Regions from separate parts of the Oceanobacillus sp. CF4.6 genome, predicted to be linked through region 1. Evidence: riboswitches for the same ligand, from Rfam matches in the RefSeq annotation. Region 1 holds a riboswitch; each other region holds the start of a gene.
What was found. A riboswitch is a leader RNA that binds a small molecule or an ion and turns the genes downstream of it on or off. The one in region 1 is predicted to bind cobalamin.

Region 1 (8,133 bases):
GAAGCGGTATTACGTGTGAAGGCCTTATTAAGAAGAGTATCTTCATCCTCTTTTCACGAAGTGGACACTTCTTCAAAAAATATCATGGTATTTCCACATATTACGATTGATGATGATGCGCATCGAGTTACTGCAGATGGAGAGGAAGTTAGTCTAACTCCTAAAGAGTATGAATTGCTTTGTTTTCTTGCCAAATCTCCCGATAAAGTATTTAACAGGGAGCACTTATTAAAAGAAGTTTGGCAATATGAATTTTTTGGTGATCTTCGCACAGTGGACACACATGTTAAACGACTGCGGGAAAAATTAAGTACCGTTTCCAAATCGGCAGCTAAAATGATTGTGACTGTTTGGGGAGTTGGTTATAAATTCGAAGTTGATGATGCATAATGTTTTGGAAAAGTGTAGTAGGTAAACTTTCGTTAACTATTTTATTGCTGGTTGCTTTTGTATTATCTATTTTGTCTGTATTTCTCATGCAATTCTTTGAAAATTTCCATATACAAGAAGCGGAAAATGAAATGATGCAAACGGCTACAAAAATTTCTTCATTGGTTGAACGGGGGCAGGATAGAAATTTCATTGAAGAAATGACAGAGATGCTGAAAGACCCAACTAGCCGCATCGCAATTATCTATAGTGAAGAGGATATTTGGCTTTCTACCAGCAGCGATGATGATTTAGTTTCCGAAGGCGATGAATGGCTTGAATCCAGGAAAGAAGTAAATGAAGTAATTGAAAAGCAAAACAAAATCCAAAAGCAAATTAATCTTCCGGAACAAGATAAAGAGATTATTATCGTTGGATCGCCCACCGAAAATGGTGGTGCAATTTTTGTGTTTCAATCTCTTGACATCATAAATCAAACCAAGGCAGAAACAACGAAATTAATTTTACTCAGCGCAGGTATTGCTATTATGCTTACTGCCTTTTTTGCAGTATTTCTATCTACTAGAATAACATCACCTTTAATTAAGATGCGCGAAGCAGCCTATGATCTTACAAGAGGTGAATTTAATACAAAGGTTCCAGTACTGACGCATGATGAAATCGGAGAACTTGCTGTAGAGTTCAATCGAATGGGAAGACAGCTAAAGTTTCATATTAATGCTTTACGTCAGGAGAAGGAACAATTATCCAGTATCGTTAGTTCGATGGCAGATGGAGTAGTTACTCTCAATCGGAAGGGAGACATTCTGGTCATAAATCCGCCTGCCCAGAAATATATCGATGGATGGTATTTTGAGAATGATGTTGTAATGAATGAGAGTCGAAAACTTCCAACAGAACTTCAAGAAGCTTTAAAAGAAGTCATCGATGGGGAACAGGCAGTTTTAAGAGAGATCAGTCTTCAAGGAAGAAATTTCGTAATGCTGATGACACCTTTATACGACCAGTCCTATGTAAGGGGTGCTGTAGCTGTCATTCGTGATATGACAGAAGAAAGACGTTTGGATAAATTACGAAAAGATTTTATAGCCAATGTTTCACATGAGTTACGCACTCCAATATCCATGCTTCAAGGTTACAGTGAAGCAATTGTCGATGATATTGCCGATACAAAAGAGGAAAAAAATGAGCTGGCCCAAATTATTCACGAAGAATCGTTACGAATGGGTCGACTCGTTAATGAACTGCTTGACCTTGCACGTATGGAATCAGGCCAAATTCACTTAAACGTGGAAACGTTGGGTATTGAATCCTATATCAAACGAATTGTAAATAAATTCAAAGGTCTCGCTTCTGATAACGAGATTGATCTTACACTAACAATGAACGTTGACTTTCCAAATACCAGTTTTGACCCTGACAGAATTGAGCAAGTGTTTACCAATCTTATCGACAATGCGATTAGGCATACTTCGAAGGGCGGGACTGTCCGGGTTGCAGTAACAAACAAACCGGAGGAATTTTATGTGGAAGTGAATGATAGCGGCAGTGGGATTCCTGAAGAAGATTTACCGTTTATTTTTGAGCGATTCTATAAGGCTGATAAATCCAGAGTACGGAGTAAAGAAAAGAAAGGTACTGGACTGGGTCTTGCCATTGCTAAGAATATAATTGATGCACACAAAGGGACCATCCAAGTAAAAAGTAAACTAAATCAAGGGACTACTTTCAGTTTCAAATTACCACAGAATCATGAAAATATTTAAAGTTTTAAAGCTTTTCTATTTAATTTTCTTATGCTATGATAACTTTGTATTGGAATTGAATCGTATAATATAATTGAATATTGTTATTGGTATTAAAGGGAATCCAGTGGAAGTCTGGAACTGTCCTCGCAACTGTAAATGATTACGAAATAAGCAATCCACTGTATGGTAATCCATATGGGAAGGGCTTAAAGTAGGTTTGAATCATAAGTCAGTAGACCTGCCAATAGACAATTGTTTCAATGCTTCGAGGGTATAAGCGATTGAGACATACAAATACATAAGCATGGTAACAGCTATTATTATTTGTTTGTCTTTAATCCGCCTGAACTACTTAAAGGCGGACTTTTTTTATACTTTTATAGAATACAGATTAATTCCAGTAACATGAATGCAAAAGGATGGGGAAACAATGAAAAAATGGATTTTGCAATTAGCAGTAATCTTGATGACAGTAGGTTTATTGATTGGATGTTCATCTGAGAATAACACCGAACAAAATACTTCAGTAAGTACAAATGAAACTTCTGATTCCGAAGAGGTGGCTGAGGATTCTGTTCGAATTACGATTTCGATAAATGAAGGAGAGGAATTCGTAACTGAGCAGGAGATTGCGATTGAAGAAGGCGATATACTGATGGATGTTATGGAGAAAAATTTCTACATTGAAACAGACTTTGATGGTGCATTTATTACATCAATTGAAAGAGTCGAAGCAAGTGATGAGGAACAAACCGCTTGGATGTTCTTCGTTAACGATGAAATGCCAACTGTAGGGGCTAACGAATACGAACTTTCTCCTGGTGATATAGTTGTTTTTGATTTACAATCCTGGGAATAGACGATGAACACATATAAGATTACAATCATAGCTTTATTGGCTGCTATAGCAATTGCAGGAAGATATGTGTTCCAGTTTATTCCAAATGTTCAACCAGTAACTGCACTGATTATAATATGCGGCATTATACTCGGCCCTTTATCAGCAATACTCTTAGCGATTGTGACAACCTTTCTTTCCAACATGCTTATGGGGATGGGGATATGGACATTATGGCAAATTATTTCATGGGGTATCATTGGTGTTTTAAGCGGTTTATTGAGTAAAATATTTAAACGTGTACCTCTATTTATCACGGTGCTTTTCGCGGTATTCAGTGGATATCTGTATGGTTTTGTCATATCATTAACCAATTATCAAATAACTGGACAATTTTGGCCTTATTACATTGCAGGTCTTCCATTTGATACAAGTCATGCTATTGGTAATGCAGTGTTTATTATTCTCTTATACCCAATTATGTCTCATTTATTTAGTAACTATGCTGTTAAGAGATTTACAATCAAGAATACCAACTGATTTGCAGTTGGTATTCTTTTCTTTATCTACTTCAATTTCGCATCAATAAAATGTGTATCTCCATGCCAACTAATTCTACCAAGCATCTTTTCAATTTTACTCTGCAAAAGTTGAGTTACCTATTATAATATAGTTCCGTGAATCATGGCTTACATACACTTCCAGTAGGTTGCGCTTTTATTACAAACCATATAGTATGATTGTAACCTTTTTATATGAATAACGACTATATAGTTGAACGGAGGGTCTCCATGAAGGCCATTTTCGATAAGTTATATGATAACTATCATCAGGATCTGTTCCAGTACATTTTTTACATGGTGAAAAAGAAAGAAACGACTGAAGATCTTATTCAAGAAGTATATATTAAAGTATTAAAGTCTTACCCAAACTTTAAGGGGGAGAGCAGTGAAAAAACATGGCTCTTTTCTATTGCAAGACATGTTACATATGATTATTTCCGTTATTTGAAGAGAAAAAGAAGTAGAATCATCGACCTTTTTGACTGGGCCGAAAAAGGTGAATCCATTCCCGATGAAAATGATTTACCTGAGGAAATAGCTATTAAAAATGAGCAGATGAAGCAAATCTATAGATATCTTGACAAATGTACAATCGATCAAAAAAGTGTATTAATTCTAAGATACCTGCAATCCTTCTCTATTCAGGAAACAGCTGAAATACTTAATTTTAGTGTGAGCAAAGTTAAAACAACACAGCATAGAGGTCTAAAAACATTAAAAAAGCTCTTGCTTGAACAAAACGAGAAAGAAGGAGATGCTCAATGAGGCAAATAGATAAAGAACAACAGGAAATCATTGATAGGTTACAGGAAATGCCTGAAATAAAAGATGATACAGAAAAAAATGTATTATACCACCGCATCTCCTCAAGCCTTACGGACCCCTCACCAACAAAAAAGAGACAGAAAAAGCAAAAACTAATCCCCGTTCTGGCAACCATGATGGCCGTGGCTTTCATTATTATTATTCCAGTTATGTTGAATAACGACAATCTGGTGGGCCAAAATTCTGAGCAGTTTTCTGATGTCGATCTAGCAACAAATGTTGAAAAATCTGAGGGTTCCAGACTAATGGAAAGCTCAGATGAGGACCAGTTGGAAATGGGAAGCGAAGAATCTGTTGTACAAAACTCTGAAATAATGGATGAAATAAAAGTTCCTAATGATGATTCGTTGGAAAGCTATGTCATTCAGGAGTCTAATGAACCAATGAAAATTGTCTATGCTGCATTATCAGACCTTCAACAGCAATATATCATACCTATTTCGTTTATCGTAAGCGGCAACGCCAATCTAAATGAATATTATAATGAACTAAAATATTATATAGACAATGAAGAATGGGCTACAAATGAATATATGCTAAATAATGCCTCTATTGAGCTAAATGAATCCGAAGTGCTGATTGAACTTGGAGATAAATTTTCGATTGGGGAAGGCTCAACAAACGCCTATCTTTTTGAAAAGATGCTTTCCGCTATGTTCACGCCGTATGGTATTAATAAAGCAGTTTTTCAATCGGATGCCAATGGAGTTGAGCTTGGTCCATATGGTGTTATTGAGGAAATTTTATTAAATAAAGAAGAAAAATTAATATACAAACGTTACAATAATCAATTTTTAGTTCCCATACCAAATTTAAACCTGTCCATTCAGGATGCACTAGCCGAAATGAAAATAGAACAGGCAGAGTTCAATATCGATCAAACAATACCAGAAGAAGTTCAATTTACCGTCGATTCATCTAAGAACCTGCTCACATTAACATTGGATGAAGGTTCAGTTTCCCAAAATGGGCAAGAAGAAATGACCATGATTGAAGCTATACTTATGACCGCTAAAAGCTATGGGTATCAATCTGTTCAATTTATAAATTTTCCATTTGATCAAATCGGTAAATACAACATTTCTGACCCGATTCCTGTACCTGTTGCTGCAAATCCAATTGATATAAGAAATGAAGAATAGTAAAAAGTGTTTTTGAAAAATATTTTTCAAAAACACTTTTTAAATGTATACTATATACTAGGAATATTATATTATTCCCCAAATTTTAATGGGTCTCCATTAAAAGCCATTTCAGAAATCTTTATTGAGTCCGTTGGGCAACCTTCATAGGCATCAAGTAAGTCATCTACCAGTTTATCAGGAATAACTGATGTTCCAGCATTTTCGTCGATGGAAACATAGGAAAGCCCCTCGTCATCATAAGTAAATATTTGTGGTGCACAAGCACCGCAAGCTCCACAGGCAATACATGTTTCTTTATCAACAATCGTGTATTTCGACATTCATTTTCCTCCTATAATTTAAACCCACTTTATCTATTCTAAATCTGATTACCTATGATTTCAATAACATCTGTTATTCTATACCATTATCTTTTTAGAGGAGGGATTTTCATTTGATTTTTAATGGTATCATCCTTACATGCGTAGCTAAAATACAGGGAGAAAGAACCGTATCAAGTATATATCATTTATTAAAAGGTAAAAAATCGATCCAAACGGTTCAGGATGCGCATATCTACCGGTTGGATAAGTTTTATGGTATCTATAGTTTCCTAACCAAAGAGAAATTTAACAGGAAAATAAAGAAGCTGGTTGAAAGTGGTTTATTAAATCCGATTGAAAATCAAAACAGTATATTCCAATTATCTAATTGTGGGGTGAATTGGCTTGAGGAACACAAAGACCAGTTAAAAATCGAATATTTTAACGGATTAAAATATAATGAAACAGCAGACATTTTCTACCTCAGAATTTTATTACTCGTACAAACTTTAACAAATATAAAGATGCGTTCCTTCAACTTCATCCCAGTCACAGATAACCATGCTGCTGAGAGATGGGTCAAACAAATGTATAGAACAATGAAGAACTCAGAAAAGGATGTTACCGTAGCGCTTTATGATGAACTCCTAACCATCTTAAAGAATTTACCGGACCAAGATGCTACTATGTTTGTTGATCGACTGACAGGGTATAAAAACATTGGATTAAGCACAAACCAGTTATCTCAAAAATTTCACCTTACTGAAGATGATGTTCACCTACTACTAAAAGGCATTGTCCACAGAATGATAACTCTGATTTATGAAGAAAAAGAACATTTCCCGCTACATGTCTATATGTTAAAAGATTTAAACAAAACGAATCAAATTACACATTCAGCAAATAAGACAAATCAATTATTAGAAAAAGGTTATTCGATTGATCAGATTGCTGCGATGAGGAATCTGAAAACGAATACGATTCATGATCATATTGTGGAAATTGCCCTTTACAATTCAGAGTTCCCTTTAAATAATTACATATCTATCGATGATCAAAAGGAAGTAATCAACGTACTGAATAAAGAAAAATCATTTAAATTAAAGGATGTTAAAAATTCAGTGAACGTAAATATCAGTTATTTTCAAATACGGCTTGTTCTGGCAGTAAATAAGAAATTATTAAGAATAGGTGATTAACATGCAGAATACATCTACACTGGAAAATACGTTAAAAAAACACTTTCACTATACTTCGTTTCGAACAGGTCAAAAAGAAATTATCCAGGACGTACTTGATGGAAAGGATGTGCTTGGGATTCTACCAACGGGGTCAGGTAAGTCAATCTGTTATCAACTTCCTGCTAGAATACAAGTTGGCCAGACGATCGTTGTTTCTCCATTAATATCCTTAATGATAGATCAAGTAAAAGAATTAAAGGCAAATAACTTTAAGGAAGTTATTGCAATTAACAGTTTCATGAATCCTTCTGAAAGAAGATCCATTTATAATAATCTTAGCAGTTACAAATTAATCTATCTTTCTCCAGAGTTGCTTCAGCAGAAAGAAGTAATGGACCGGTTAAAAAATCTTGATGTACGTTTATTCGTTATAGATGAAGCCCATTGTATATCACAATGGGGTCATGAATTCAGGCCTGACTATTTGAAATTAAGTAAGGCCATTGAAACATTAAACAACCCAACTGTAATGGCGCTGAGTGCAACTGCTACTCCGGAAGTCCAATCAGATATCATTTCTTCATTGAAAAGACCGAATATGAACAAACGCGTTTATCCTATGGATCGGGAGAATATAGCATTTTGTATAGAGGAAGTCGCTGATGATGCTGAAAAAACGGAATTAATCACGCAGTTATTCCGCAAGTACCATATTCCTTCGTTAATTTATTTCACAAGCAGGGCAGCAGCAGAGAATACAGCGAGTATTCTCTCTAATCGGTTGAAAGATAAAAATATAGCTTTCTACCATGGTGGAATGGAACAATTGGATCGCATAAGCATTCAGCAACAATTTATGAATGACCAACTGGATATCATTTGCTGCACAAGCGCTTTTGGCATGGGAATTAATAAAAGCAATATCAGACTAATTATTCATTTTCATTTGCCACTACAGGTTGAATCCTACATTCAGGAAGTAGGTAGAGCAGGTAGGGATGGTAAATCAAGTGTGGGTTTATTACTGTTTTCACCAAAGGATGCCTTCGTACCAAATAAAATAATTAAAAATGAGCTTCCTGACGAAACTCATTTAACGAACTTGTTTCAACAGGTATACGTAATGGCTCAACAGAAGTTA
Region 2 (8,133 bases), on a different contig from region 1:
AAGCCAATACGATCTGCATATAGGGAAGCTATGTTTAAATCATGTAATATAGCAAAAATTGTTAATCCCATTGTCTGTTGTTGTTCCTTTATCAAATCCAACATATGGAATGTATGTTTGATATCCAAATGATTGGTAGGCTCATCTAAAAGCAAAATTTCAGGCTCCTGTGCCAAAGCTTTTGCCAACAGGACGCGTTGTTTTTCCCCACCGCTAACCATTCGCAATTGGGTATTTCGATACTGACTTATTTGAGTTAATTCCATGACATCTTCAATGACTTTTCGATCCTTTTTTGACAACTGCTTAATGATTCCCTTTTGATGCGGGTAACGTCCAAGACTAATGATTTCCTCGACTGTATAATCAAATGAAACTTGGACTTCTTGTGTTAGTACGGACACTTTCCTTGCCTTTTCAAGCTTCGAAAGAGACGCTATTTCTTTTCCAGATAGAAGAATTTTCCCCTTCTGAATGGGCAGTTGACCTGTAATGAGTTTAAATAATGTTGTTTTACCACTCCCATTTGGCCCGAGTAGCATAAAAAACTCTCCTCTGTCAATTTCTAGATGAAGGTCTTTAATAATGGGGGTATTTTTATATCCGCCTGCTAAATTCTCTATTTTAATCATGATTCTACCCCTTCCTATTAATCCTTTCTCGAACAAGTAATACCGCAAAGATTGGAGCACCAATTAACCCTGTAATGACACCAATCGGAAGTTCACTCGGAGCAATGATAGTTCTTGAAATTAAATCTGCTAAAATTAGAAAAGCTCCCCCAACTAGCATAGATAATGGCAGGACGTGTCGATGGTTCGGACCTGTTACAAGTCTAACGAGATGGGGAATCACAAGACCAACAAACCCTATTGAACCAGAAACCGCGACAGAAGCACCTGTTAATAACGATGCACCAATTAATATAAATATTTTCCCTCTTTTTACATTTACTCCAATGTGATCAGCCGCATCCTCACCTAATGCTAGTGCATTTAACTCACGATAGTGAATGAGAAGAATAAAGATGCCAATAAGCATAAAGGGCAGGATTAGCTGAACGTGACTCCACCCCCTCATGGCAACACTTCCATATAGCCAGTAGATAATTTCCATCATGGAATCCTGATCTGCTAATGAAATGATTAAAGATACGATAGATCCTATAAAAGCACTTACAATAATTCCTGCCAGGATTATCGTTTCAATTGCTAAACCTTTATTGCTTAATCGAACTAAGCCAAATACAATGAGCAAAGATATAAATCCACTAATAATTGCAAATATTGGAAGTGTGAAACTTCCTAATCCAATAATGGTTACCTGAAAAAACAAAACGAACACTGCCCCTAAAGCAGCACCTGATGAAACTCCAATTGTATAAGGATCTGCTAATGGATTTCGTAAAAGTCCTTGAAAGGCAGCACCAGCCAATGCTAGAGATGAACCAACACAGAGTGCAAGTAAAACTCTTGGTAAACGGATGTTCCATATGATCATTTCTTCATTTTTAGGAATATCGTTCAGCCATCCAATATTTAAAGCATTTTCAGAAACGATATGTAAAATTGTAGGAATGGGGATGGTTACACTGCTCTCCAATAAACCAAGGAGAGCTGTACCAAGTACAAGCCCTCCACTTAAAACATACAACCAAACGATTTTACTCGTTAAATACTTCCGGATAGATGAGCTCAGCAAGTGTCTCCACCCCTTCGATTAGGCGAGGACCTGGCCTTGTAACCGTATCGTTATCAACATCAAATACTTGTTCATTTTTCACGGCAGGAACCTCCGCCCATCCCTCACGAGACAATACTTCTTCCGCCGGATTTTCTATATAGTACCCATAAGTCGTAATAATAATATTTGGTTTTAAAGTAACAATTTCCTCTTCTGTAAGTTTCACCCATCCCTCTTCTTCTTCTGCAGCATTTATGGCGTTAATCGACTCTAGCATTTCATGCATAAACGTATTTTGACCTGTTGTAAAAATATCTGGGGCTGGTGACACTTCAACCCAAACTTTCTTTTTATCTGTAATAGATTCTGCTTTCTCTTTAATAGATTCGAGGCGCTCTTGCATATCTGTAATCATTTCTTCCGCCTGTGCTTGACTTCCTGTTGCAGTCGCAATCATTTCAATCTGGTCATATACATCGTTGAAAGAGGTTGCGCTTCCAATAACTATCACGTTAATTCCTACTTCTTCAAATTGGTTCAAAATATCTTGATGATTTTCGTAATGATAATCAGTAACAAGTGCTACATCCGGCATAAGCTTTAGAATAAGTTCCGCATTCATATCTTGTGCACCAACCTTTTGAATTTCCAGAGCCTCAGCGGGATAGTTATCATAGTCTGAAACACCAATTATTTTATCACCTAATCCGAGGGCAAATGAAATCTCGGTATTACTAGGTTGAATTGAAACAATTGATTCAGGTTCGGTTTCAATTGTAACCTCTTGATCAGCATCATCTGTAATTGTTACCGGAAATAATTCTTCATTTCCTTCTTCTAATTCCTTATCAGTATCCTCATTTGTTTCTTCAACATCAGATACACCTGCTTCACCTTGTGTTGTTTGTTCTTCCTCCTGTGCACCACACCCTGCAAAAATCATAATACTTAATAAAAGAACAAGACCTAATAATCCCCACTTTTTAAAAAAATTGCCGCGCATCTTTTCTCCTCCTAATATTTTTGCATAAAAAAACGCCATTCCCTATGGAAAAGCGTAAATGTGAAAGGTACATATGTATTCTAAAAGCAGGTCTGTATGACACAAAACCTACGAGAGATAGATTACGATGCACTTTAAACATTCCTTTTCCTCGAGGAAGCTTAAAAAACAAATAGGCAGGTCTCCTGACTTACGAATCAACGGTTGGTTAACCCTTCCCATGTAAATCACACAGTGGGTATTTTTTAACCTTCCTCATCGCTCACAGTGGCGGGACCGTGTTGGTTTTGCACCAACTTCCCTCTTCGTTTTAAATGAATCTCCATATTGGAGTCATTTAAAAACCTATTTGTCTGATTATTTTTTATGTTAATGATAATTATAGAATAGTTCCTCTTTTTTGTAAATTGAAAACCCTAGCGTGGTAAGAATGCTTTATCGTCCGTTATCTCAGTGACTCTAAAAAAACTCAAAGAGGCTATCAAAGTTATACAAATGAATACTGGTAATAAGACAGTTTGCTCCACCAGTAATGACTGCTGCACTGTTTTCTAGTTTCATATGTTTCACCACTTTACTAGTGTATTATTCTTACTTGAAAGATTTTGTTATGGTAATGGGAAGTTGTTTGACTACTTTCTAGTGGTTATGTTAAATAGTTTTTTTCAAAATCTATTCAACTTTCTAAGATTGTTGTTCATCTTCCTTTTTTTGCAACTAAAATAATGTTTTTTTACAAAAAGCAAAACTTTGGTGTATATAATTAAGATAGAATGATAATTAAAGGAGATGAATGGACTTGAAAATCAGAGAAATGAATCCTGAAGAAATAGAAGCGGTTCGAAGCCTTCGGTTAAAAAGTTACAAGGAACATGAACAATCGGTTCCAAAAGAACATTGGGAAGTATTAAAAAGCACCATTCTTTCGGATAATGATACCAAAAACAATGCAAAAATATACGTAACCGAACTAGACGGTCGTATTGTCGGGAGTGTTGTTTTGTTCCCTCCCTCTATTCAAGCGTATGAATTTAGCGAGAATGTTCAAGAATATCCAGAAATACGAATGCTTTCGGTGGACCCGGATATTCGTGGAAGAGGAATCGGAAAAGCGTTAGTGGAACATTGTTTAAACGTTTCAAGGGAAGAAAAACACGCACAAATCGGTCTTCATACTGCCTTTTTTATGAAACAAGCGTTATCTCTTTATGAACGTATGGGATTTAAGCGTCTTCCGGAACTCGATTTAGAACCGATGAATGACGGAATCATTGTAAAAGCCTTTATTATGAATTTTAAAAGGAGCTCTTAATGAGCCCCTTTTTTTGTTTTACAGGCATGTAAATTTAAAGGGGATGCGTCAGGTGTTGCACTACTTTTAATTATAAGTTTTTTTACTAAATTGAAACAAAATAAAATAGGACAATTAAAAGGTTGGTCTGTTGGATTTGCAATTTCAGGATTTATTTTGACGCCTACAGGTGGTCATATGACTTTAAGTTGGGTTCTTGCAGAAATCAGATTCCCGTTCGATGACATTATATTTGGTGAGCCTTCCCTTGCATTCGGAGTAATGCTTTTAGGGATTTCTGTACTTTTATGGAGAAAATCTAACATTTATATGAAACATGAAAATATTTTGTGTACTTGAAACAATTGCCTACATACCCGATCCACATAAACGATTGAGAGTTAAAGCTGGAGCCTCAATAGGAACACCAGATTTCAAACCAATATGTCTAGCCAAATAGGAAGATGAAATATTTGTGTGAATAACGTTCCCAAAAGAAACATCATATCCCAATCCTCCTCGGAGACATCCATAGCAAAACTGGTTGATAAAACACCAGCATTATTAATTAAAATATCAATTCCCCTAAAATGACTTACCGTTTCTTCAACTATTGCATAAATAGATTCATTATTTCGTAGATCTGTAACTGCTTCTCCATCTTAAATCATGAAACTCTTCTCAGATTAATTTAAAATTATCTCGTGTCGGCTCTACCTTTTTAACATAAAGACTACAATTATTTTTCTTCATCCCCCCTATTTATCGTACAAATGTTTTTCCAATTCTTCCTTAATCTCCACTGGAATTGACTCTGAGCGCTGTTCCTCTACATTGAAATTCACATATACTGCTTTCCCTTTAGCACAAAGTGTTCCACCTTGGTGAATTTCCTCGTATAATTCTAAACTGGAATTTCCAATTTTCCTCACCCAGGTTCGCACTTCCGCTTCTTTTCCAAAATATATTTGACTGAGGTAATCCACATTGATATTTAAAATAATCATTTTCCAATTATCAAAAGAATGATCAGGAGTAAACAATTTAAAAATTGGATTGCGTGCCGCTTCTAGCCAAATTGGAATTGTTGTATTATTAATATGTCCTACGCCATCGGTCTCTGAAACTCTTGGTTCGATTATTGTTCGGTACATCGTTTTTTCTCCCTATTCTATACTTTTTAGTTTTCCATCATAGCAATTTTGATAAATTTCGCGAATATCTTTTTTGGTTAATTTTTTCGGGCTGCGATTTAATAATCTAGTTTGTTTTATACCATTTTCCGTCAGAGTTTCAATATCATTTTGCTTTATATTGTATTCTTTGATTGTCGTTGGTAATCCCACGTCTTTCACTAGTGTTTGTAAACTTCGAACAACGTCAATCGCTATATTTCTATCACTCTTCCCACCTAAAGGAATACGTAAAATTTTTGCAACATGGTTCATCTTATCGATACACGAGGGCCAAATATGATCATAAACATACGGAAGCAACACTGCATTTGATTCCCCGTGGGGAAGCTTAAATAACCCTCCCAACGGATAGGCAAGTCCATGGACCCCAGCAACCCCAGCATTATAAAAGCTCATCCCAGCCATGAGGCTACCTAGCGCCATTTCCCCTCTAGCCTTTTTATCGCTTCCGTTCCAAACTGCTGTACGGATATTACTAGCAATTCTATCCATTGCTTCAACTGCTAACGTGTCGGTTAACGCAGTTGCATTTACCGAAGTGTACGCTTCAATCGCGTGGGTAAATGCATCAACACCGCTAGCAGCAGTAACTTTTGGGGGGAGTGTGTATGTTAAAACTGGATCCACTATCGCATAATCAGCAAGTAAATATTCGTGCGTTATGACATCTTTCGTTTCTTCTAATGAAAAAACGGCAATATCTGTTACTTCGGCGCCAGTTCCTGCAGTGGTAGGAATGAGAACCTTTGGCAAACCTTTAGTTTGAAATGTTTTCGTTCCAGTTAAATTCAAATAGTCTTCTACTTTTCCTTCGTTTTCCGCAAGAACAGCCGCTGCTTTCGCTAAATCGATGGCACTTCCACCACCAACACCAATCACTAAATCAGGATTTTGATCTCTTACTTTTTCTACTATACGATTTCCTACCGACAAGGAAGGTTCTGGTACAACGTCTGTTGAAATTTGAACTTTCAATTCCAATCGATGAATAATCTCAATTATAGGCTCAATTACATTCAGTTCCCTTAAAATCGGGTCTGTAAGTAAGAAAATATTCTGTGCATTCCGTTCTTTTAGGATTGTTTCTAACACATTTATGGACCCTTCCCCATGATAGATTTTTTTTGGTGAAATAAATGCCTTCATTTCCTTCCCCCTGTATCGTTATTTTGCAGTGTATCTTCCATTAATAACATCAGCATCTCACTAGCAATCGATAAAGTTCCTAATGTAACTGCTCCCATCCAGACGCACATAGTTTTTCCATTGTCATTGCAGGAGTTTCATTTACAATATCTGCTTTAAGGGATGTTTGACGTGCGAGTATCCTTTTTCTGCAGCACTTTACACGATCCCTTATGATTGTTTCAGTTAAAGAAATGAGGTAGCATATTTTTTCCAGCAAATTAATGATAATCTGGAGTATGAAAATCTACATAAGGCTGAAAATTCGATTCAGCTTGCGCAAGATGATTATCTATTTTCAAACTCCCTTTCTATCAATTAAAGCATTACTTATGTGTAAATTCAGGTTTTCTTTTTTCGATAAAAGCACTCACACCTTCTTTAGCATCCTGTGTAACGAAAATCTCATCAAAAAGCACCTTTTCCTTTTGTAAACCTTCTTCAAGCGAAAGTTGACTACCTACGTTCACTAAGTGTTTAATTCGACTCAATGATTGTAAAGATTTATTAGTGAATTTTTTAGCAAGTTTTGTGGCCTCCTCTATGCCACTTCCTTTTGATATTACATAATTCACAATACCGATTTCTTTAGCTTCTTCAGCAGATAATGGTTCACCCGTAAACATGACCTCTTTAGCTCTTGCATTTCCAATAAGTCTCGGCAACCTTTGTGTGCCGCCACCACCTGGAAGGATACCTAAATTAATTTCAGGTAAGCCTACTCTTGCGTGATCTTCAGCAATGCGAATGTCACATAATAAAGCAAGTTCCAATCCTCCACCTAGCGTAAATCCGTTTAATACAGCTATTGTTGGCTTCGGTATATTTTCAATCCGATTGAATACTGCATGTGTATCGACTACACCCTTATTCGCTCCTCTATCTGGAAACTCTTTAATATCCGCTCCAGCCATAAATGCCTTCTCTCCATTACCTGTTAATATAACTGCGATAACTTCATTGTCCTCAGCTAGTGTCTGAAATACTTCGTCTAACTCTTTTGTAACTTGCATACTCAGAACATTCATTGGTGGATTATCAATCGTTACTGTAGCAATGCCTTCACTTTTTTCCATTTTTATTAATTCTGCCATAATAATTTGTCCCCCATCGTTATATTTTGTTTTATTAGTAGTAAAAATTGATGTTAGCTAATCTTTAATTAGAATCCGCATTAAATAATCAGAAGCTATATTAGCCAATTCTTCTTTCGTCATCTCACCGTCAGGAGAATACCATTGTAGCATCCAGTTCATCGCCCCTAAGATTAAATTTCTAGCTATTCTAACATTTACTTCGTTTAGAATACGCGATTTAATTCCTAATTTAATTATTTCGTCATAACATGCAGCATATTCTGAACGTAATTCTAAAATAGTATTTAATTGATCACCATCAAAGAAATGCTCTGGCTTCATTCCTGCATCAAACCCAGCTTTTTCTTCGAGGAGATATTCAATATGTGATTGCAATGCGTTTCTTAACTTTTGCTCTAATGGTAATTCGCGTTCCATAATTTTATTAAATCTATCAATACTATTCTCTAGCAGCATTTTATAACTCTCATACAATAGATCTTGTTTATCTTTAAAATAATAGTAGACAGAGCCTTTTGTCATTAATAGTTTTGCTGCAATATCTTCAATAGTTGTATTGTGGTATCCCTTTTCATAGATAACACTAATGGCAGATTGAAGAATTTCTTCCTTTTTTTTGGCTGTTTTCTTATCTCGTAGTGACATACCCTCACTCCTTTCCTATTATTTTAAAAATAA
Region 3 (8,133 bases), on a different contig from region 1:
TTAAATTTCTTCATTCCAAACGATGCACTGTTTGTAGAAGCGATGATGATACCTTCCTTCTCAAGGATCGCCAGTGTATCTTTTATCAATCCCGGATAATTTTTCGATGTACTGAACGTGTGTTTTTTTGAACGCGCAAAGCTTGGTGGGTCTAGCACAACCAAATCGAATTTCAATTCTTTCCGTTTCGCATATTTAAAATAATCAAAGACATCCATAACTTTGATGTCCTGCTGCTCGAAGTCAACTCCATTGACACTGAATTGTTCGATTGTTTTACTTTTACTGCGCTTGGCAAGATCAACACTTGTTGTTTTAGTTGCCCCACCTAACGCAGCAGCAACAGAGAATGCTCCCGTATAGGAGAAAGTATTCAGCACATGTTTACCTTTTGCATACTTGTCTCGAAGTGCTTGGCGTACTTCTCGCTGATCGAGAAAAATACCAACCATTGCTCCGTCGTTTAAATAAACGGCATAATCCATGCCACTTTCTTTAAAGAGTAGTGGGAATTCACCACGCTCACCCTTTACAAAATCATCGTCATCTATATATTGCCCCTTCGTATCAAAGCGTTTTTTCTCATATATAGCCTTATAATCACCAAGTTCATCTAAGACACTTATAACCTTTTCCTTAAACGAAAAAATCCCTTGGCTATACCAATTGATTAAATAATAACCATCAAAATAATCAATTGTCAGTCCGCCAATACCATCACCTTCCCCATTAAAAAGACGAAATGCAGTTGTATTTTCATCTTTATAATACGATTGACGTTTATTTATTGCTGTCAAAATTTTATTTTTAAAAAAGACGGAATCGATTTTCTCTCCCTCATTAAAAGACAGTACCCATCCAATTCCTTTATTTTGTTTTCCATAATATCCTTTGCCAAGAAAGGTACCATTATCATCCACAAGATGGACAAGGGTACCTTCCAACGACAATGACTCGTTATTCACAACTGCATCCTTATTAATCAATGGATATTTATTTTTATAGTGACCGATAAAGTCCGCTTTTACTTTTAATTCAATTATTTGTGTCATCATTTCATCCAATCCTATTTTTTGTCATTATCGCATGTTAAAGGTCAAAGGAAAAGCATATCTATCACTTTCTAATTTTCGCATAAATACAAGTGTCCCTTAGCTCACTTTCATCTGCAGACATATCGTCGTTAATTAAAATTCCTTCTAAATTAAATTCTAATCTTTCTGCCACAGCGCGACTTTTTCTATTTTTGGCATCACAGCGAATTTCGATACGGTTTGCTCGCAGTTTCTTAAAAGCAAAATCGGTCAAACCAGCAACAGCCTCCGTAACATAACCATTTCCCGTATAGCGGCTATCTGCCCAGTAACCTATTTCAAACTTTCTCACATTCCAATCGATTCGATGAAGGCCCGAAGAAACAATAAATTCACCCGTTTCTTTTAAGAATACATGAAACCTCAAATCTTCCCTAGATAAAAATTTGATATAAGCCTGACGAATATTAATTTCTGTTTCCTCTTCGCTTGGTACGTTCCTGGCGAATGGCATCCATGGTCTCAACTCATTAATAGATGCCTTAATTGCTTGATTTACTGCTTTCCCATCTCCGGGTCTGGGAGCCCTCATCAACAATCGTTCTGTCTCAAATTTTTGTGGAAAATCAATTAGAAAAGGATTCATATGTAACAACCTCCTTAGAAATTTCATTATTATTTATTTCTCTATTCAAATGGAGATTCCCTTCATAATAAAAGGATAATCAGATAATTGTGGGTGGATTTTATTGCATATACCAAAAAACCTATGACTAAGAACGTCACAGGTGGATCTTCAGGCTTTCTCCAACAATTCCAATTTAAAATCGCCAACCGCCCCTGCTTCATACAAATTAGTAATAGAGGTGGAGTAACGATGAATAACAGCTGGGAATTCAAGGCTTTTATCAGGCATCTTTACCATGAAATCATTTTTATACAGCAATGTGGTGATGTCATGATAGTCCTCTGTGGTTACTTTAAAATCAAATCTTATTTTCTTTAATGCCCTTCCATCCTTTTTCACTGTTTCTTCTTGAAAGTTTATAGCATCAATCGTTACGTCGTTAATCACAACTTTTTCGTTCATTTTAATCCCTCCAACCATTTAGTATAAATACTAACCGTTTTCAGCAAAATTGTTTAGTCGGACAACTCCTGGCCATTACATCTGTTTCTGCCTATAAGCATTACGTCGTAGGCGATTCTCTTTTCTCGCTGGTGCCGATGAATATAACTCTTTCTCCACTTCACTCTCCGCGAATACCCCAGGGACCGGAACAGGTTTTCCATTTTCATTAACTGCAACCATGGTAAGAAATGATTCTGTCGTTAATTTCTTTTCATTTCTTATTAAGTCATGGGCGGTTACTTTGACATGGACTTCCATGGAGCTTGTCCCCGTATACGTAACATAAGCCTCCAAGGACAATGAATCTCCAACCTTTGCCGAAGATAGAAAATCAACTGAATCAATTGAAGCTGTTACAACAGCACTATTAGCATGTTTCATGGCAGTTAAAGCGGCAATTTCATCAATATAGGCAAGAACTTTCCCACCAAAAATAGTATTTAAATGATTAGTATCAGGTGGCATAACTAGTCGTGTTTGAATTGTTTTGGTATCGCTAATAGCTATCTTATCCATACTGTATCTTCTCCTCATCAAATAAAAAAACACCTTCTTTTACGGAAGATGCCTGTGAATGACACTACTCATTATCATTGCAAAAAAATGCACAGAAATTAGATTAGTTCATGCACCCTCCTATCTCCCGTAGGATTTAAATGCTACTTTTCCTTATGGCAGGTCTTCTGGCTCAGAATCAACAAACCCATTGTCTTCCCTTTATTAAAACAGGGAATTCGATGGATTCTCCTCTTTCACAGTGGCGGGACCGCGCTGGATTTTCACCAGCTTCCCCTGTTCAACTTTGTATACAAAGTCCTCATAAAGCGAAATATTTATTCCTTTTAGTATAACATAATTTATTAATAGCTCATTGAATCGAACGCTTCCCAATCACTTTATATATTCTATCCAAACATCCGAGTCACTACTGATTTCTATGTTTTCAGGAACTTTAAATAACCATTTTTTATGACACAATAAGTTGTGTCTACCCCTACTGTTCCTGTGTGGTTTACCTCTTTATTTGCTGCCCACTGCATAACTATTTCGGTTCTTCCTGTCAAACCAATTGCAAATTCTTTCAATTCATCCATGGAAAGGTGAAAGTATTTTTTAACTTGATCAATCAGCAGAACCTCTTCAAGTAAATCCTCAATCTCTTCTAAGTGATGACTAACGTGATAATAAGTCGATAATCATATTAAATGTACTTTTTTTACCTTTGGATAAATGGTATGAAAATCATTTGGATAAAAAGAAAAATAATCAAAGAGACGCATTGCCAGTTTTTTATCCCAGTTTACATAAAATCTTTCCGCTTCGATTAAAATATCTTTTAATGTCAGCCTCGTAAAAAAACCCATTTGATCATCCACATAGATGACATTTGCCGAGACTAGTAAATTATTAAATGGCTTTTCTTTAAACACGCTAACCTCACCAGATGTTTCATTCCAATAACCAGTAAGTATCTTTAAAAGCGTTGTCTTGCCTGCCCCATTTCTACCGATTAAGCCGGTAATCGTATTTTCCTTAATCGAAAAAAACAAATCATGTAAAGCTTTAAGTTGTCCTCGTTTTTTTGATAACCCCTTACATGCAATAACATTCATTCCGCATCCCCCTTACGTTCGTTATGAATAGCCTGAAGCATTTTAATTAACTCTTCTTCCCCAACGGTTAACCTTTCCGCCTCCAATGACACTTCCTTTAGCAAACCCTTTAGTGTCTGATTTTTCCGTTTATCCATAATGATTGCTTTAGCATCTTTGGTCACAAACTTTCCAAGGCCCCGTTTGTTATAAAGAATTTTTTCATCAGAAAGTATATTTAATCCCTTTGCAGCTGTTGCAGGATTAATCGTAAATATCTCTGCAAGCTTATATTGGGAATAAACTTTTTCATCTTCTTTGAGTTTTCCATTTAATATTTCTGTTTCGATCCATCCTGCAATTTGTATATAAATTGGTTTCGACCCATTGGAATTAAGAATCAAGTCTGCAACTCCCTTCATGCGAGTTAGTGCATTACTCGTGTAATGTAGTATACTTCTATTATCTGAAAAATACAATAGGTTAATTAAAAAAATGTCTCAGTCAGACATCGGATTCTGTTACCTGTCGCAAACGTTAAAAATGTAATGTAAAATGACCATCAATGTAAATTGACATACTTAAATTTACCATTAAATTGAAAATTGATTAGTTTTCGCTTGATTTTACAAGGTAATCTGAAAATTTATGTTAAACTAAATATAGATATTGTGAACGATTACACTTAAACTAACGGGGCAGTTTAGTGAAAGAGTCTAGATTGGTCTTTGTTCAGCAAACGGGCCAGATTGCGGAACAAGGCAATCAAGAGTCAGGATAATGTAAGATGAAAAATTTATTTAATTAACAATTTTTCTCTTGTTGAAATATAATTTGAGAAAAAATCACTATCCGATGGTTCTGAAGCATAGAGAAATGTCATAATAATTACTGAAGTTATTTATTGATTGATCGTTCTCTAAATGATATCGTAGGGTATATAAGGTAAGGGATAAGTGATATTTTTTTAGAGAAATGAGAATGGTCGTTCTCAAAACAAGCTTCTAAGTACTTAAAGACTTTTTAAACGACGTTATAAAGAGCTGCTATAGTTTTTTAGAAAGGAGGGGAATTGGATGGCAAGAATCAAAGAATATGATGAAAATGAAGTATTACAAAAAGCTATGGTACTCTTTTGGAAACAGGGCTATGAAAAAACTTCGATGCAAGATTTAGTCACGCATATGGGCATCCATCGCAGAAGTATATACGATACATTTGGCGATAAGCACACATTATTTATGAGAGCATTGGATCGCTATGAAGAGGTAATAGGGACCAAGATAGATTCGCAAGTAAAGCCACTGGATTCGGTAAAACAGGCCATCAGGCGTTTATTTGAGATTGCAATTTATAAAAATGAAAAAAAACCTATTGGTTGTTTAACAGTAAATACAGCAGTTGAATTATCCCTGCAAGACGAAGAGGTGGCAGAGAAAGTTGTGGATAGTTTCTCAAAGACTGAAAAACTACTGTACGAGCTATTGCTACGAGGTCAAACATTAGGAGAAATATCAAATCATCATGATGCGGAAAATCTCTCCCAATTTATTCATAATTCATTAGTGGGATTGCGAGTATTAGCGAAAACAAGCGATGATAAAGAAAAATTGGAAAGCATTATCGATATGACACTGTCTGTCTTGGATTAAGCTTTCTTTTTTCTACTCTTTCGAGAATGTTCGTTCTCAAATTATTTCAATTAAAATTGTACGTATACTTGTAGAGTAAATTGTTTCCTTTACAAGAGATTAGAATGAAAAATTATATTGAAAATCAGATAACCACCACATGTACAGTAAGTCACAGCTCGACAGATAAAATCCAATATCAAAATACTCGAACAAATAAGTTCGAAAGGAGACTATACAATGTCAACATTTACAATTCCAACTAAATCAAGTTATATCGAGGCTGAAGGAATCCGATTTGCCTATAGAAAATTCGGTCAAGAAACAGGAATTCCACTTGTTTTCTTCATTCACTTCCGTGGAACAATGGAAAACTGGGATCCTAATATGATTGGTGCTTTAGCAGAAAGTCGACCAATTATTCTTTTTGATAATACTGGTGTCGGTGAAACCAGTGTAAAAACGCCATCTACTATAGCTGAAATGGCAAAGGATGGAGCAACTTTCATTAAAGCACTTGATTTAAAACAAGTCGATGTTCTGGGCTTTTCAATTGGAGGAATGGTTGTACAGGAATTAGCATTACAAGAGCCTGATTTGGTAAGGTGTATCATTATAGCTGGTTCTGCTCCAGAAGCTGGAGTTAATCCAGATCCAGTAATATTTGAGAGAATGAAACGTCACGGTGGAAATGTAAACGATGCTTTAGATAATTTCATGTTCTTCTTCTATCGTTCAACCGAAACAAGTAAAGCTGCTGGGATGGAGTCTCTACAACGAATTATGAATCAGAAACAGTTTGAAAGTTCAGATCAAGTACAAGCAGCTCAACTAAAAGCCCTTGCAAAGTGGGCCCAACCGAAGACTGATCATAATTACGATTGGTTGCAAAACATTCCTCATCCTGTGCTTGTCACCAATGGCATTGAAGATGTAATGGTACCAACAAAAAATAGTTATATTCTAGCTGAGCATTTACCAAATGCACAACTGATTATTTATCCTAATTCTGGTCATGGACATCTATTCCAGTATCCAGAACTATTTGCCAAACATGTAAACCTATTTCTTGATTCTAAGTAATTGAGAGGGTAAAAACCAATTAGTCATAGATATTAAATTGTTTATAATATGTTAATAAAAAGGAGAGTAAAAATGAAAAATCTATTTGAAGAGGTTCGTATTGGAAACTCTACATTGAAAAATCGCTTAGGTATGTCACCAATGACGAGAAATAGATCTTTACCTGATGGCACTCCGGGAGAGTTAGCGGCTGAATATTATGGTCAACGTGCTTCTTTTGGTTTAATCATAAGTGAAGGTACACAACCTTCAGATGACGGCCAAGGGTACTTAAATACACCAGGGATTTATACACCATCTCACATAGAAGGTTGGAAGAAAATAACGAGCCGCGTACACAATGAAGGGGCTCGCATATTCATTCAGCTCATGCATGTAGGGCGTGTTTCACATCCTGACAATACGCCCCATCATCGACAACCGGTTGCACCTTCAGCTATTGCACCTGGAGTAGAAATGTATACAGCTGAGGGGAAGAAAGATATCCCGACTCCTAGGGAATTAGGTCAAAATGAGATAAAAGAAGTCATTCAAGAATTTCGTACAGCTGCAGCCGCAGCAATTGAAGCTGGAGCTGATGGAGTCGAAATTCACGGGGCAAATGGATATCTAATTCAACAATTCCTTAGTGAAAACTCAAATCTCAGGCAAGATGCCTATGGTGGAACAATTGAAAACCGGGCTCAATTTGCAATTGAAGTGACTAAAGCAGTCATTGATGAAATTGGTTCGGAAAAAACGGGAATTCGGTTTTCTCCTCAAGGAACATTGAACGGAATTGAGGAAGGCGATACAAATATTGAGATGTATCGTTATTTAATAGGGGAGTTAAATAAGCTTAATTTGGCTTATCTTCATATTATGCACTTTGGCAATGAACCCTTATTACAAGAAATACGCCAATTATGGACGCAGCCACTGTTGGTAAATAGAGCGGGACGTCCGCTTGAACAACTTACGATGGATTTGGATAATGGTCTAGCAGATGTCGCAACAGTAGGGATTTGGGCACTAGCTAATCCAGACTTCATTAAGCGTTTAAAGAAAAATGCCCCTCTAAATGAACCGGATTTAAATAAGCTCTATACCGGTGGTGCACAAGGTTATGTAGATTATCCGTTTCTAAAAGATTAATTTAATTATTCAATATTAGCGGTACCCTAAAAGTAAAATTTATTATTTAGGAGTTGTGGATAATGAGTCACTTAGAAAGATTAAAGAAAATGATGACGGGTGAAATACCTGGTGCCCCTGTTGCGCAAGTACTTGGCTTTGAGGTGGTAGAAGCTGAAGAAGGCAGAGTCGTTATTGAAATAGAAGCTTCTGAAAGATTGCATAATCCGATGGGCACATTGCATGGCGGGATACTGGGTGATATAGCTGATGCTGCAATGGGATTATCTTTTATTAGTACACTTGCTGAGGACGAATTGTTTACGACGGTGGAACTTAAGTTGAATTTCCTTAAACCTATTTTTGAATCGAAACTGCGAGCTGAGGGGCAAATAATAAAAAAGGGCGGCACAATTGGATTGCTGGAATGCCATATCTATGATGAAAAAAAGAGTCTTGTTGCGCATTCAACAAGTACGTGTATGGTTTTAAAAGGGAATTCCAATCATAAAAGAGAAAGGAAAGGATGATAAAATGAATAATTTCAA
Region 4 (8,133 bases), on a different contig from region 1:
TCCCAAGCTGGAATGCTTTATTTTGTTCGTCCAGTGAAACAACAGAGGATAACACATAGGAATAACTCTCATTATGCACGGCTTCCTGTTGTGCGATGACCGCCATGATCGACTGAACAGCAGGATCTGTGGCATATAAAGATATCAACAACGCTGTTCTCGTTTGTGGTGCATCCAATGTGGATAACAGGCCGATTATTTTGAGATATGCTTCGCGTTCTTCAACAGTCAAGGATGAAAACTGCTTTACATCACTAGACATATTGACCTCATCCGCCTGCCAATAATTCCCGACTAATCGCTTATACATTTTATGCCAATGTGGATAAGCAATATCATTCCAGTTGAGAATTCCACTCGATTTCCCACCAAATAGGGCGGTTGACTTGTTCGGATTTAATGGTTCCAATGTTTTCGCCTTTTCAAGCAAAGCTCTTGGCATGCTGCAACACTCCTTCCACCCACGATTCCACTTTTTGTTCCTGACTTCCCCTTGGAGACTGCTCAATTTTCAAACCGCTCCACTTACTTTCGTAAAATTTCCACAATTTATCCACAGCTTTGCAAAACAATTCGTCTCCACCGAATTGGGTATCACCCGTACCAAATACCGCTATATTGTCTGGTTTATATCCAACTTCAAGGACAAAATCCTTTATTTCATCGGGTGTTTTCCCCATTTCCCATGTAAATGTTCCAATAAAAAAATAATCGTAGCACTCCGGATGAATGGGTGCGTCAATACCAATTCGGTGATTATCCACAGTGACACCTTCGTCTTTTAATTTCTTTTCCACGATTTCAGCGACCTCTTTTGTGTTCCCACTATAGGATACATATGCTATAAGAGCCTTCAACTTTCACACCACTCACATTCTTCGACATCGTTGGATGTTGACCGTACATAATACGTGGTCTTCAGCCCTTCCCGCCATGCCTGGAGATGAAGATCGAGTAAAACTGATGCTCGAATGGTATTTGGTACATAAAAGTTAAATGAAATACTTTGGTCAATATGTTTCTGTCTGACGGCATTCTGCTTAATCGACCAGCGCTGATCGACAATATAAGCGGAACGGCGGTAAATATCGTACGTATGATGATTTAAGTCTGGTGCTGTTACCGGAATCTTAAAGTCCTTTTTCTCCTCATTGTAAAATACATTAAAAATCGGATCAATGCTTGCGGTGGACCCTGCAATCATTGCGGTCGTTGAGTTCGGAGCAATAGCCATTAAATAGCCATTACGCATGCCATGCATGGCAACATCTGCCCAAAGAGCGACCCAAGCTTCACTTCGATAACCCTTTTCCGTAAAGTAAGCACCCGTACTCCACTTACTACCTTCAAATGCCGGATAACTCCCTTTTTCCTTACTCAGTTCCATACTATTTTTTATCGTTAGAAAGGCAACCTTTTCATACAGTTCATCAGCATAATTAACTGCATCTTCTGTTTCCCATTTTATATTTTCAAGGGCAAGAAGATGATGCCAGCCAAACGTACCCAGTCCGATTGCACGGTACTTTTTATTCGTCAGTTCTGCTTGTTTTATCGGTAATGTGTTGATATCAATCACATTATCAAGCATACGTACTTGGATTTTTATCAGACGATCCAACACATTATCCGGAACTGCTTTTCCAAGATTTATCGAACTTAAATTACAAACAACATAATCACCTGCTTGATACTTTTTAATAATGGTATTTTCGTTTTCAAGAAATTCCTCTACAAATTGAGTCGGGGACTGATTTTGGGTAATTTCAGTACATAAATTGGAACAATAAATCATTCCATTATGTGAATTGCTGTTCTGTCTATTAACTTCATCTCGGTAAAACATAAACGGAGTTCCTGACTCAAGCTGTGACTTCATAATCCGCTTCATAATATCTATGGCAGCTATCTTCTTTCGGGATAGCGCATCCGATTGTACACAAGCTTCATATTTCCTCCGCCATTCGCCATTTCCTTTTTCCTCATCATAAAAATCCTCCAGCGAAAATCCCATCACCTGGCGTACTTCGTGAGGATCGAATAAATACCAATCTTCCCGTTTATCGACCTTTTCCATAAAATAATCCGGTAAACATATACCCGTGAAAATATCATGCGCGCGCATGCGATCATCGCCATTATTCAGCTTCAAGTCCAGAAATGATTCGATATCTTTGTGCCAAACATCTAGATAGATGGCAATTGCACCTTTTCTCGTACCAAGCTGGTCAACACTTACCGCTGTATTGTTTAATTGCTTAATCCACGGAACTACGCCACTGGACATTCCTTTAAATCCTTTAATAGAGCTCCCTCTGGCACGTATTTTCCCCATATAGACACCTATGCCCCCGCCGTTTTTGGAGAGCTTGGCGATATCGGTATTGCTGTCATAGATCGATTGCAGGCTGTCATCCACCGTATCAATAAAGCAGCTGGATAACTGTCCATGTGTCTTTCCTGCATTTGTAAGTGTTGGCGTTGCCACTGTCATATACAGATTACTTAAAGCCCAATAAGCTTCCTCCACCAGTTTGGAGCGCTTTGCCAAGTCTTCATCCTGCATTAAATACATCGCTATGACCATCCAGCGTTCCTGGGGAAGTTCATAAATCTGTTTGTTATGATCTGTTGCCAGATAACGCGTTGCAATTGTATAGATACCTAAGTAGTTAAATAGATAATCTCGATCTGGTTGAATTAACTTCTCAAAAAGATCCATTTCTGTTTTCGAGTATTTGGAGTAAAGGTTTGGTGCATATATCCCTTTATCGGTTAACATTTGCACCAAATGATACAGCGATCCATAACGAGAATCCTCGCTATAGCTTCGATTGGCCGCTGCCTTACGATAAAGCTCCTTCAAATAAATTCTTGCTGCCGAAAACGTCCAGTCTGGATTCGACTCATCGATGTTTTCCAAGGCTATTTTTATAAGGATATCCATTGCTTTTTCTTCTGGTGTATCCTGATTGATTGTTTTCATTGCTTTCTCCATCAATTGGTTTACTTCTACGGATAGTCCTTTCGTAGATTCGTTAATCGTCTGTAAAATTTTGTCCTGTTGGTTAATGGTACCTGTAACCATCAGATCTACCTCCTTATATCTATATGTACAATGAAAAAGCCGTCCTTCCCCAAAGGATGAACGACTATAAAACGACAGAAATAGTTTGTATTCCTATCATCCCATAATCTCTCTTCCCGGAGAAGTGAAACTCAAAGTTGAAGGCAGGTCTCCTGACTTGTGTATCGTTTTACTAGAGTCCTTCCCATATTGCTGCCGTTAAACGAACAATATAGTGGAATTCTCGTTCATCCACACTTACAGTTGCGGGGACAGTCCCGGAATCTAACCGAGTTCCCTTTTAAGACAAATAATGTTATGTCACCTTAACTTTATATACAATATATAGTATTTTTAAATTCTGATAAGTCAATATCTAGTGTTAAGAGTAGCATAATGATATTACTTATGCAATCTTTTTCTATCGTTCATTTCTAGATTGATAGAGTTTTTAAGGGTCAACCTAATAAAACTGTAATATAAAAATACACACGCATTTTTAACATACCGCGTGTGTATTTGTTTAACATTATTTATCAACATAATTATCCCAAAACTACCCGATCGTCTTCAAACTGTTCGCCACGTATACGCTGGAACTCATTCAAAAGATCTTTTACAGTGAGTTCCTGTTTGGCTTCTCCTTGTGCTTCAAATATAATTTGACCTTTATCCATCATAATTAATCTGTTTCCAAGATCCAAGGCCTGTTGCATATTATGCGTCACCATTAACGTCGTTAGGCCAGATTCCCGGACTACTTTTTCAGTTAGTGATGTTATCAATTCTGCACGGGACGGATCCAATGCTGCCGTATGCTCATCAAGCAGGAGGATATTCGGTTGGGTAAATGTCGCCATTAATAACGAGAGTGCCTGTCTTTCACCACCCGACAGCAAACCAACCTTGGCGGATAGACGGTCTTCCAATCCAAGATTCAATGTTTTTAACTGTTCCCGAAACAAATCTTTTCTTTTCTTCGTTACTCCAGATTTTAATTTTCTTTTTTTGTTACGTGCGTAGGCCATCGCAAGATTTTCTTCAATTGTCATGGATGGCGCTGTTCCTGCCATTGGGTCCTGGAAAACCCTGCCGATAAATGCAGATCTTTTGTATTCCGGCAGGTGAACCACTTGTTTCCCGTCAATGATAACATCTCCAACATCAGGCTGAATGTTACCGGAAATCACATTCATCAATGTTGATTTACCTGCACCATTACTACCGATGACCGTTACAAAGTCTCCTTGTTGCATTTTCAAATTTATACCGTTTAATGCTTTTTTCTCATCCAGCGTACCTTCGTTAAACGTTACGGAAATATTAGCGATATTAAGCATGATTTTTCCCTCCTGACTGAGCACTAAGCTGCTGACGTTTTAGAAGTCTTCGTTTCTTTTCTTTTCTCGCGTGAAATATTCTTGGGCCTACTAATGCAATAATAACAATAATTGCCGTGATCAATTTCATATCGCCTGTCTCGAGAAAGTCTACTCGAAGTGCAAGCGTAACAATCATACGATAGATGATCGCTCCGCCGATGACTGCCAATGTTGCTCTAGCGATTGTTTTTGTACCAAAGAGAGCTTCACCGATAATAACGGATGCCAGACCAATGACGATCATTCCAATACCCATATTTACGTCTGCAAATCCCCCGAGCTGACCGATTAACGCACCAGAAAGTGCCACAAGCCCATTCGACAATCCAACACCGACAATCGTTAGGTTATCTGTATTAGCTGAGAGACTTCGGATCATCTTTTTATTGTCCCCAATTGCTCTTAACGCCAACCCTACTTCCGTTTTCAAGTAAAAGTCTGTAATCAGCTTAATGGCAATGGTAACAATGAGCATAATCAATACGATTCCCCATGTATTCGGGAATCGATCTAATCCGAATGCGGCAAGAAGCCCATTTAACACATCATCTATTCCAGTCATCGTCCAAATGGAATTCAGCTGATTAAATACTGTCGTTTCATTAAGCATGGATAATGTAGGCTGACCCAAAATTCTGAGGTTAATTGAATAGAGGGCAGTCATCATCAAGATCCCTGCAAGCAGTGCATTCACTTTACCTTTTGTATGTAATAAACCAGTTATACATCCCGCAATAAATCCAGCAAGCAATGCAAACAATGTTGCAAGCACTGGAGGGACGCCATTTACAATGGATAGAGCTGCTACTGCCGCTCCTGTAACAAAGCTTCCATCTACTGTCAGATCAGGAAAATCTAATACACGGAAGGTTAAGTAAACGCCTAAAGCCATAATGGCATAAATAACTCCTGATTCCACAGCACCGAACATTGATATAAACATAATTCTTTCCTCCCGCTACGTCTAAGTAAAGTATGTATAAAAGATATAGATTGCTTCAGTGAATATTAAAGGAGCCAGATAAGATAAATACCCGGCCCCAACAAGATTATTGCTCTACAAATTGTGCCTGATCGTCCCATTCAGAATTCCACTCGATACCTTGTTCTTCTGCAGCTTGCTTATTCATAAATAATTGAATTTCCGGTGGATACTCAGCAGGGAAATCACTTGGTGACATCTCACCTGTCAAGATTTCTACTGCCATTTCTCCAGTACGGTAACCAATTGTATGGTAATCGATGCCAAATGTGGCAAAACCACCACCAGCTAGTGAATCAGGCTCACCCACAATTAGTGGAATATCCTGGTCATTTGCAACTCCAACTACACTATCCAAAGCAGATACTACCGTATTATCCGTAATGATGTAGAATACATCTGCCTCACCGACAAGTGTTGTTGCTGCCTGTTGTACTTCCGCAGAATTGGCTACAGTACGCTCAACTACTTCCAACCCTTGTTCCTCAGCTGCTGCTTTTACGGATTCAACTTGGGAAACAGAGTTTTGTTCACCAGCGTTGTAGACCATACCAATCGTTGCACCTTCGAAATAAGTATTAATAAATTCCACGGTTGCATCAATTTGTTCTGGATGGAGGTCAACGACACCAGTAATATTTTCCCCAGCTTCATCCATTGATGGTACTAGACCTGCATCTACAGCATCTGTAACAGATGTGAAAACAATTGGAATATCACTCGTTGCCTGTAGCGCACCAAGCGCACTTGGCGTTGAGTTCGCAAAAATTAAGTCAACATCATCTGCTACAAATCCATCAGAAATTGGTTTAACATTGTTCTGATCATTCTGGGCACTTTGGAAATCATATTCCACCTCAAGACCTGCATCTGCCAAAGCATCTTTAAATCCTTCGTAGGCTGCATCAAGAGAAGGATGTTCCACAATCTGTGTCGCACCAACTTTATATGTATCTCCACCTTCTGAAGATCCGCTGTCAGCTTCATCATCAGAGCCACAAGCTGCCAATGTGATGATAGCAACAGCTACCATTAAAATTAATAATTTTTTCACGTTTATTTCCCCCTATTCGACGATAATTGTTTTCTAAATATTTAAACGTGATTATATCATACTATTTATTCATTTGCGATAACTTTTTTAGTCCAGAAATGTTGTTTTAAGCAATCTTCCAAAAAGTTCCACTATTACTTAGTACCTATGTATAAATAAAAGAGATGGTTTATGATAACACCATCCCTAAAAATTATTCGTCTTTTGCCTGACCTTCTACATATTTCCCATAATCCGGGACTGCGATAGTCTTAAAATTGCGAACGAGTTTCTGAAGTCCTGCCGTCAATTCATCGCCAAACATTGGTATACCATGGCCAGTCCCTGCAGCTTTTGGATGTATAGCCGCAAGCTTTTGAACGGAAATTTCTGAAGCATCCCAGTCAGGTGTATAATACCTGGGTGGACCATTCACTTCTTTAGTTTGCATCACTACCTTTAGTAATTCGTCCTGCTTCACTGTTATAAAAGCATCTCCTGCTAGTAGGGTTTTGTCTGATTCACGGAAAAAAGATACATGCCCCGGCGTATGACCAGGTGTATGCAGCCATTTCCATCCTGGCATGCCAGGCACTGTCCCATCTTCAGGTAATGGTGAAATATTCCCATCTAAATAGATTGGTTCCTCCGGAAATAAGTCGGAAATCTTAGCAACCATTCCACCTTCAACACTTGGATCCGGATACGAATAGCTTTCTTCTCCTGTCAGAAAAGGAAGCTCCAGCGGATGAGCAAATACAGGAATATTCCATTTTTCCACTAGTTCTTCTGCTGTACCAACATGGTCAAAATGCCCATGTGTTAAGATTAACGCTTTTGGTTTGGTATTTTCTCCGAAGAGTGTTTCCGCCTGCTCCATAATTTTATTGTAGGATTTTGGCATTCCAGCATCAACAAGCACCCAATTTTCTGCCTGTCCTACAAAGTACAGGTTCACAATCTGGTTGGTAAAGCAATGGACATGCTCTGCTACTTGTGTGAGCTTTCCACTTTTTATGGACGTCATTGGCATATACGTATCCTGTTTATCATTTTGTTCCATATAAAAGCCTCCCTATTAGCGTTATGTACTGTGTTGTCCCCTTAACGACTATCATTAACCTACTATGACGCCGTGGCTAACGTAAATGCTTCGGGGGATTATTTTTATGATGCGTCCGCTTCACCTCAGCAAATAGATTCTCCTGTTCACTTGCAAGTACAGGTTGGCTGTTTAACTTTTGCAGGATTTCGCCGGCTCTAGCCTTATCTGGGTGAAATTCTCCAATAACTTCCGCCATTAATTGGGTAAGTTCCTGAAATTCCTTTTTCGTCACAGGCTGTGCTTCTTGTTTTAATATAAAACCGATCCTTCCGTTTGGTTCAAGTGTTGCCCATTCCACATCACTGACTTTCGAGATATTCTCCTGTCTGAGGTTCATTTCCAATTGATCAACTGTAAATCTAAGCTTTTTCAGATTTTTTTCTTGTAATATCCCCTTTTCAATCAGAACTTTTGCATTTCCGGTAAGTATTCTTTCAAAAATATTACCTTTAATTTGAATATATTCCATAAAAATCAAAGTCAAAATTAAAATAAACCCTACTCCTATCGTTGTCCATACACTTTTACCTGCTAATGGTTGTATTAATAAGGAACCAATACCAA

Region 2: it holds a riboswitch for cobalamin, as region 1 does, so the genes downstream of both, ACHABU_RS05375 (ABC transporter substrate-binding protein) here and ACHABU_RS00570 (DUF4430 domain-containing protein) in region 1, are expected to answer to the same signal.
Region 3: it holds a riboswitch for cobalamin, as region 1 does, so the genes downstream of both, ACHABU_RS14595 (acyl-CoA thioesterase) here and ACHABU_RS00570 (DUF4430 domain-containing protein) in region 1, are expected to answer to the same signal.
Region 4: it holds a riboswitch for cobalamin, as region 1 does, so the genes downstream of both, ACHABU_RS08115 (ribonucleoside-diphosphate reductase subunit alpha) here and ACHABU_RS00570 (DUF4430 domain-containing protein) in region 1, are expected to answer to the same signal.

Annotation. Positions count from the first base shown of each region.
Region 1 covers NZ_JBIMEX010000001.1:94,609-102,741, reverse strand. The annotation lists gene ACHABU_RS00580 (response regulator transcription factor) at 1-390, shown strand, start outside; gene ACHABU_RS00575 (ATP-binding protein) at 390-2,156, shown strand; cobalamin riboswitch at 2,227-2,398, shown strand; gene ACHABU_RS00570 (DUF4430 domain-containing protein) at 2,569-2,997, shown strand; gene ACHABU_RS00565 (ECF transporter S component) at 3,001-3,516, shown strand; gene ACHABU_RS00560 (RNA polymerase sigma factor SigX) at 3,768-4,304, shown strand; gene ACHABU_RS00555 (hypothetical protein) at 4,301-5,506, shown strand; gene ACHABU_RS00550 (ferredoxin) at 5,578-5,829, opposite strand; gene ACHABU_RS00545 (helix-turn-helix domain-containing protein) at 5,943-7,010, shown strand; gene ACHABU_RS00540 (RecQ family ATP-dependent DNA helicase) at 7,012-8,133, shown strand, end outside.
Region 2 covers NZ_JBIMEX010000002.1:365,715-373,847, forward strand. The annotation lists gene ACHABU_RS05365 (adenosylcobinamide amidohydrolase) at 1-632, opposite strand, end outside; gene ACHABU_RS05370 (FecCD family ABC transporter permease) at 637-1,701, opposite strand; gene ACHABU_RS05375 (ABC transporter substrate-binding protein) at 1,664-2,686, opposite strand; cobalamin riboswitch at 2,845-3,050, opposite strand; gene ACHABU_RS05380 (GNAT family N-acetyltransferase) at 3,486-3,998, shown strand; partial or broken gene ACHABU_RS05385 (DUF981 family protein) at 4,062-4,337, shown strand; gene ACHABU_RS05390 (hypothetical protein) at 4,347-4,490, opposite strand; partial or broken gene ACHABU_RS05395 (hypothetical protein) at 4,535-4,600, opposite strand; gene ACHABU_RS05400 (acyl-CoA thioesterase) at 4,736-5,131, opposite strand; gene ACHABU_RS05405 (iron-containing alcohol dehydrogenase) at 5,144-6,319, opposite strand; gene ACHABU_RS05410 (enoyl-CoA hydratase) at 6,685-7,452, opposite strand; gene ACHABU_RS05415 (TetR/AcrR family transcriptional regulator) at 7,510-8,100, opposite strand.
Region 3 covers NZ_JBIMEX010000009.1:159,801-167,933, forward strand. The annotation lists gene ACHABU_RS14580 (class I SAM-dependent rRNA methyltransferase) at 1-1,052, opposite strand, end outside; gene ACHABU_RS14585 (GNAT family N-acetyltransferase) at 1,117-1,680, opposite strand; gene ACHABU_RS14590 (DUF3219 family protein) at 1,831-2,124, opposite strand; gene ACHABU_RS14595 (acyl-CoA thioesterase) at 2,200-2,682, opposite strand; cobalamin riboswitch at 2,823-3,003, opposite strand; gene ACHABU_RS14600 (ATP-binding cassette domain-containing protein) at 3,363-3,779, opposite strand; gene ACHABU_RS14605 (GntR family transcriptional regulator) at 3,776-4,162, opposite strand; gene ACHABU_RS14610 (TetR/AcrR family transcriptional regulator) at 4,835-5,410, shown strand; gene ACHABU_RS14615 (alpha/beta fold hydrolase) at 5,630-6,472, shown strand; gene ACHABU_RS14620 (alkene reductase) at 6,545-7,606, shown strand; gene ACHABU_RS14625 (PaaI family thioesterase) at 7,669-8,115, shown strand; gene ACHABU_RS14630 (acrylyl-CoA reductase family protein) at 8,120-8,133, shown strand, end outside.
Region 4 covers NZ_JBIMEX010000003.1:263,200-271,332, forward strand. The annotation lists gene ACHABU_RS08105 (ribonucleotide-diphosphate reductase subunit beta) at 1-442, opposite strand, end outside; gene ACHABU_RS08110 (flavodoxin) at 423-857, opposite strand; gene ACHABU_RS08115 (ribonucleoside-diphosphate reductase subunit alpha) at 854-3,088, opposite strand; cobalamin riboswitch at 3,214-3,411, opposite strand; gene ACHABU_RS08120 (ABC transporter ATP-binding protein) at 3,613-4,407, opposite strand; gene ACHABU_RS08125 (ABC transporter permease) at 4,400-5,392, opposite strand; gene ACHABU_RS08130 (ABC transporter substrate-binding protein) at 5,499-6,485, opposite strand; gene ACHABU_RS08135 (MBL fold metallo-hydrolase) at 6,679-7,527, opposite strand; gene ACHABU_RS08140 (DUF421 domain-containing protein) at 7,604-8,133, opposite strand, start outside.